3 regions of the Fundicoccus sp. Sow4_F4 genome follow, and region 1 is predicted to be linked to each of the others. Evidence: predicted binding sites of a transcription regulator. Region 1 holds the regulator's gene; each other region holds the start of a gene.
The links. Region 1 encodes Rex, which represses fermentation and respiration genes when NADH is low (regulators of the CRP and FNR family bind a similar motif). Its sites were predicted from a motif close to TTGTGAANTANTTCACAA; they were not measured.
Positions count from the first base shown of each region.

Region 1 (2,278 bases):
AAGCAGGCGAAACCATGATTCACATGTCTGACTTGATGTTGACGCATGCGCACAAGAATCCTTTATGGGTAGGTGCTGTCGATGATTATCCAATGGACTCTGTAGCGGCCAAGCAAGCCTTCTTACCGGAAGCTTTCAAGAACAATTGGAAGTTTTTCTTCTACCATGATCCTTACTATGCGGTGTTACAATACGATGAATCAGGTCAAAATATTGTGTATCACTTAGATCATGAAGTGGAGCCATTGACAACGTGGAGTGACTTGCAAGACAAGCGCATTCCTTTTGTAGACTAGAACGCCACTAATAAAAAATAAATAAAAAAAACAACATACTGAAGCCACTTGCTCATCACATGTGGCTTCAGTATGTGAATGTGTGAATGTAAGTGCCAGCATTCGATAAACACTTTAATTAAGGCTATAACTTTTACTTATCAATGAGTACATTATTGAGCAAACTATCAAGACACCTTGACGCAGCACTTAAAATTTGCAAGATGGCTTAATGTCATATTTTGTGAAGTGAAGTAAAATTAATCCGCTTTCGAGGCTAGACAAATAACCCTCATCAAGTTAAACTAATAGCAAGGATTGTGAAAAAATGCTATAATCTACTTGAAATGATTAAAAAATTTGTTAGTCTAGTTAACTTGTGAAAGAAGGAATAAATCATGCATAAAGATATACCCAGAGCGACAGCGAAACGTCTGCCGATTTATCACCGCTATTTAAGATTTCTGCACAATGCAGGAAAAAAAAGAATCTCATCAACTGAATTAAGTGATGCTGTTAAAGTCGATAGCGCGACAATCCGTCGTGACTTCTCATACTTTGGGGCGCTAGGAAAACGTGGCTACGGCTACGATGTGGATTACCTATTGGACTTTTTCAGCAAAACGCTGAACCAGGACCGTTTAACGTCGGTTGCCTTGGTTGGGGTCGGGCATTTAGGAAATGCGCTACTGAATTACAACTTCCGTAAAAACAACAACGTGCGTATCGGCGCAGGTTTTGATATTAACCCGGATATCGTGGGAACGATTCGCTCAGGCGTGCCAGTTTACCACATGGACGAATTGGAGGAGCAAATCCAACAACAAGCGATTGAAATTGTCATCTTGACCGTGCCACAAGCATCGGCTAACGACATCGTCGACCGTCTGATCGACTCAGGCATCAAAGGGATTCTAAACTTTACGCCACTGCGCTACGACGTACCCAAACACGTCCGCGTCCAAAACGTCGACTTAACGAATGAATTACAAACATTAATCTACTTCATCGACAGCAACTTGGACGAAAGCGACGACCTAGAGTCAGAATTTACTTAATTAGGGAAAATAAGCATAGTAGTAAGATAATGAAACAGGCCCCTCGGTAAAACGAGCGGCCTGTTTTTGTGTGGATTGAAAAGGGTTGGGTCATTGGGGCGGGAGTTACATTAGTGACAATAGGGGGCTAAGCGACCGACGAACTCTCGCACCTTTTGGGTGAGTGGGAGTGGAAAATAAGGAACAGGTTTGGGTGCTGACATGTCAAGACCTTTGAAGAATAGTTACCGCGCAGTCGGCACTAGCCACCTGTTATCCTGCCGACTCTATTGTAAGGTCGGCACTAGCCACGCGTAATCCTGCCGACTCTTATGTAAGGTCGGCACTAGCCACCTGTTATCCTGCCGACTCTTTTGTAAGGTCGGCACTATCCACGCGTAATCCTGCCGACTCTATTATAAGGTCGGCACTAGCCACCTGTTATCCTGCCGACTCTATTGTAAGGTCGGCACTAGACACGCGTAATCCTGCCGACTCTATTGTAAGGTCGGCACTATCCACGCGTAATCCTGCCGACTCTATTGTAAGGTCGGCACTATCCACGCGTAATCCTGCCGACTCTTATGTAAGGTCGGCACTAGCCACCTGTTATCCTGCCGACTCTTTTGTAAGGTCGGCACTATCCACGCGTAATCCTGCCGACTCTATTGTAAGGTCGGCACTATCCACGCGTAATCCTGCCGACTCTATTGTAAGGTCGGCACTATCCACGCGTAATCCTGCCGACTCTATTGTAAGGTCGGCACTAGCCACCTGTAATCCTGCCGACTCTATTGTAAGGTCGGCACTATCCACGCGTAATCCTGCCGAGTCTATTGTAAGGTCGGCACTATCCACGCGTAATCCTGCCGGCTCTATTGTAAGGTCGGCACTATCCACGCGTAATCCTGCCGAGTCTTTTGTAAGGTCGGCACTAGCCACCTGTAATCCTGCCGAGTCTATTGT
Region 1 is NZ_JBQKLQ010000002.1:84,699-86,976, reverse strand. It holds gene ACTQ5J_RS04485 (MBL fold metallo-hydrolase) at 1-296, shown strand, start outside; gene ACTQ5J_RS04480 (redox-sensing transcriptional repressor Rex) at 674-1,333, shown strand.

Region 2 (2,278 bases), on a different contig from region 1:
ATCTTCTAATTCATAAGTATTAATCACTTCAATATCTTGAATCACCGTTGGGGCTGCGTATAATTTTTTTTCTGACATAATAAATTTCCCTCCAAACTTTTATTCACTACTGTTTATTCATTACGGTTTATAAAGTAACTTGTTTTAACCAAAGAGTAAATTGATGATTGGTTGAGCGAATGGTGCAAGAATAACGATGGTAATGCCTGTCACAACGATTGATAAACTAGCCATCGCTCCTTGAACTTCCCCCATTTCAATCGCTTTAGATGTTCCCATCGCATGAGCTGAAGACCCCATTGCGACACCTTGAGCCACTGGATCTGTAATACCGGTCCATCTCATAATCGTCGGTCCAATAACCGCTCCAATAATACCTGTAAATACGACGACCGCAACTGTTAGGGAAACGTGACCACCTAATGATTCAGATACACCAATTGCAATGGCTGTTGTAATTGATTTAGGAAATAGTGTGCCCACCATTGCTAAGTCAAACTTGAATAGGATGCCGAATATACCAATCATCAAGGTATGTAAGATAACACCTGAAAAGATACCTAATAGAATTGCTTTGACGTTTTTTTGTAAATAGATTATATTCTTTTCCAACTTAATCGCCAAACTTACAGTTGCTGGTGTGACGAAAATCGCAATCACCTTGCCGCCTGCTTCATAAGTCTCATAAGGGATCTTTGCGACTAACAATAGAATGATAATCATCACAATTGAGAATAACAACGGGTTAAACAGTGGAATTGGTAGGCGTTTATATATTTGAGCGGCTAACACATAAAAGCCAATAGTTAAGCTTAGCCATAAATACGCACTGTCCATTAATGTATTTAACACACTACTCCTCCCCGCTTTCTATTTTTTCACCTTTGTACATAAGCGTTTGTACTAACTTACCTACAAATATCATCATTAAGATGGTGGTTACAAACATGATAATCAAAAGCTGTAACCAAGAACTTGCTAATACATCAAAATTTGTCATCAAGCCTACTCCAGCTGGAACAAATAGAATCGCCATATTATCTGTTAGCCACGTGCCTACTTCATCAACTTGGCTCATTTTTAGCACATTATAGTGTAAAGCCAAGAACAATAGGACCATTCCAATTACACTAGCAGGTATTGCGACAAAGGGTGCAATAAGCACCGACACAAATTCACCTAATAGAGAAAATAGAATTATCCAGAACAATTGCATGATCATCTTCACGACTATCTCTCCTAATAATCTTTAATTTTCAAAAACATTCGAAAGCGCTTTTCCTTAATTGCATAATAGCACAGAAACGTTCGACTGTTTAATATTGACTGCTTATGTTATGATAAATATTATTTATACCCCACCTAACGTCATTTGATTTATTTATGTTATAGTGCTCACAAAAGCGCGTTGATCATTCGATTTATCATTGTCATGACAGTAGTGGTGTTTTCAAAGAATGCTTGTCTATTCATTAAATTAAATATGTCATGACACAATCAGATTGATTGATATAGACTTTGTATATTATTTATCAAGGAGGAAAAAATTGTATGAATATTCAAGACTTAACTTACTTCAAACATTTGTCAGAAAGCTTAAGCTTCACGGCAACTGCGGAACATTTTTTTGTTTCCCAGCCTTCTATTTCGATGGCTCTTAAACGTTTAGAAGAAGAATTAGATGCTAAATTAATTGATCGACGCAAGTCGTTGCGACGGATAAAATTGACTTCTGCTGGAGATATTCTCTATAAAAGTGCCTCTGAAGTCTTAAATATTCTTGAAACAACCAAGCAAACAATTAATGATGCCCGTTCTGAAACCATTTATTTGGGTTACTTGCCAACAATCGGCAGTCGCTTTCTGCCTGTCTATTTGACAGAAATTGGTGACAATGCGAAATTACTTCGATTAGTTGAAGAAGAAAGTTCTGACGCAATGTACAAGATGGTTCAACAAGAGAAAGTTCCTCTAGCGATTGTGGGACATGATAGCGAGTGTTTGGAAGATTCCCATATTGATCAGATTCCGATTACGGCTCATGATGTTTCTTTATGGGTGTCGCCTAGTCATCCTTTTGCTAGTCGTGAATCAGTCAGCATTGAGGATGTACGCGAGAGTGTCTTCATTTCACTATCTGAAGGCTATTCTCATCAGCGGATTTTTGATAAATGGGCCACAGAAAACAAGATTGCTGAAAATAGTATTATTTACGCAAAAGAGATTAAAACCTTGCAGACAATTGCCCAGTCAACTGACTTTATCGCTTTTATGTCAG
Region 2 is NZ_JBQKLQ010000006.1:188,943-191,220, forward strand. It holds gene ACTQ5J_RS10155 (lactate oxidase) at 1-78, opposite strand, end outside; gene ACTQ5J_RS10160 (LrgB family protein) at 145-852, opposite strand; gene ACTQ5J_RS10165 (CidA/LrgA family protein) at 854-1,222, opposite strand; gene ACTQ5J_RS10170 (LysR family transcriptional regulator) at 1,552-2,278, shown strand, end outside.
Region 2: a site for Rex is predicted at 1,384-1,401, ahead of ACTQ5J_RS10165 (CidA/LrgA family protein). Genes of this name have one in related genera too.

Region 3 (2,278 bases), on a different contig from region 1:
CGTAAATTAATTCAAGAATCTGACTGCGCTCTGCCTGCTGCTTGATCGCATTCTTGGCCAATTGAATCGCGGCCCGCGCTAAGTAATATGTCACGTGATTATCAGAACAAATGTTAATCGCGAAATGACAGAGTGCGTCACTTATCTCGATTTCATTGACTTCTGAGTAAAAGACAGAAGATTGGAAGACTACGTGTAAGACACGCCAAGTATCTTCGATTGTCTGGTGTGGATAGTTGTAAATTCGTTCCATAACTTTATGGAAGTAAAATTCTGCCTTATCTTGATCGTCCTCGCCCATATAAATCATGCCAATGCCCGTGTAAGCGAGCATGTGAAAAATTTCCGATTGCTCAGTCAAGGGCGCCGTAATAATTTGATCGAAAACGAACATGATATCCATCGTCGGCGCCTGATTATACATAAGTAGAAAGCCCTCAAGATAGTGATAGCGTAATTTCAATAATTGATCTTTTTCTAGCGCATGCACGTCCAATGTCTTCAGCAGCTGACTCGCTTGCTCGAATTCACTCGTGATTAGCCAAAACTCTATTTGGTTCATTTTTTCAATAGCTTCTGGATTCTTGACGCCAATTTTTGGAAACAAATCGCCTAGCGACAAGTTCAATCGATTGCAAAGCTTCATCAGAATTTTCAGATTAGGTACCTGGCCATTATTCTCAAAGCGACTCAAGGTGGCCTGCGTACAAATGCCTTCACAAAGCTCACTTTGGGCCAAACCCAGTTGCTTTCGCGCCTCTATAAAACGGTCAATATTCACCTTGCTCCCTCTCCCCCTGTCTTTCTCCTAGGTATCACGTCACCATTTGTGTTTGTTTTCACATTAGTTTATATTTAGAGTATACACTCGATATATAAAGCTGTCAAGACACTTATATAATTTATTATATATTATTTTATATAAAATTCCGGCCAAAATATTGCTGATAATCATTCGGTGTTTATTGCATGCTAGGCTGCTGATTAATATTATGAAAAATACTGGCTAAGTCACTTAAAATATCATGGTGGCTGGTGATCTACGATATCAGCTTTTAATGACAAGTCGTCTTAGCAATATCCCTTCCAAATTTCAAATCAGCACCTACTTGTCAACAGACAAAGCTAGCAGCCACTGGATTCCAGCCGATCAAATAAAATATTAGTCTTATTTAATTGCCGTGAACGACTAAAGAATGACTGCGCCGGTCTTAGTTGTTCAATAGTAGCAATCACCCTCTTTGCCGCGCCTAAGCTAGTCTCTCGCTCCGTCATCCCTACTTTTCCCCACTTCCTTCAATTAATATCTCCATAAGTTTTACTAATCGGTGTCAGCTTGTAATTTTCTAAATGGTATCTTACAATTAAATTGTGAAGTAATTAACAAACTAAATTTTGGAGGAGAAAGAATGATGATGAAACTAACTGAGTTATTGGGCATCGAGTATCCGATTTTCTGTGGAGCGATGGGTGGCGTGTCGCGGCCTGAATTAGTGGGGGCAGTTTCTGAAGCTGGCGGAATGGGTATCCTAGCAACGGCTGGTTCAAAACCTGAGCAAGTACGTGCGGATATCCGTCAAATCAGAGAATTAACCGACAAACCATTTGGCGCTAACGTAGCAATTATGACCGGGAATGCAGATGCCTTGATCGATGTGATGTTAGAAGAAGGAATTAAATTCTTTACCACTGGGGCAGGCGACCCCCTACCATATTTCGACAAAATTCATGCAGCTAGAGCCAAGGTTTTCCCAGTCGTACCTTCAGCGCGAGTCGCTAAAAAAATGGAAGATAACGGAGCTGACGGTGTTGTCGTAGAAGGGATGGAAGCTGGCGGGCATATTGGAACGGCAACAACCATGACCTTAACGCGTCAAGCAGCGGCAATTGTCACCACAATTCCGGTCATTGCAGCTGGTGGAATTGCGGATGGTCATGGGATTGTCGCAGCCTATGCGCTTGGAGCGGCTGGCGTTCAAGTTGGGACGGCTTTTGTGGCTTCAATTGAAGCACCCATTCATGATAATTACAAACAAGCTTTAGTCGATGCCAACGATACCGCAACGGTCGTTTCTGGTAGCAAAACGCGTGGTCCGATGCGGATGACGAAAAATGCAGCCACCATTAAACATGTCGAATTGGATGAGGATCCAAGCGTTGATTTAGATGCACTGGAAGCATACACAATTCCATCTTTAGTGAGAGCAGCTCGTGACGGCGATACAACCAATGAAATTGTAACTTTCGGCCAGATTGCTGGACTGATCACAGAAGTCCG
Region 3 is NZ_JBQKLQ010000004.1:130,171-132,448, reverse strand. It holds gene ACTQ5J_RS07600 (helix-turn-helix domain-containing protein) at 1-781, opposite strand, end outside; gene ACTQ5J_RS07595 (NAD(P)H-dependent flavin oxidoreductase) at 1,413-2,278, shown strand, end outside.
Region 3: a site for Rex is predicted at 1,370-1,387, ahead of ACTQ5J_RS07595 (NAD(P)H-dependent flavin oxidoreductase). Genes of this name have one in related genera too.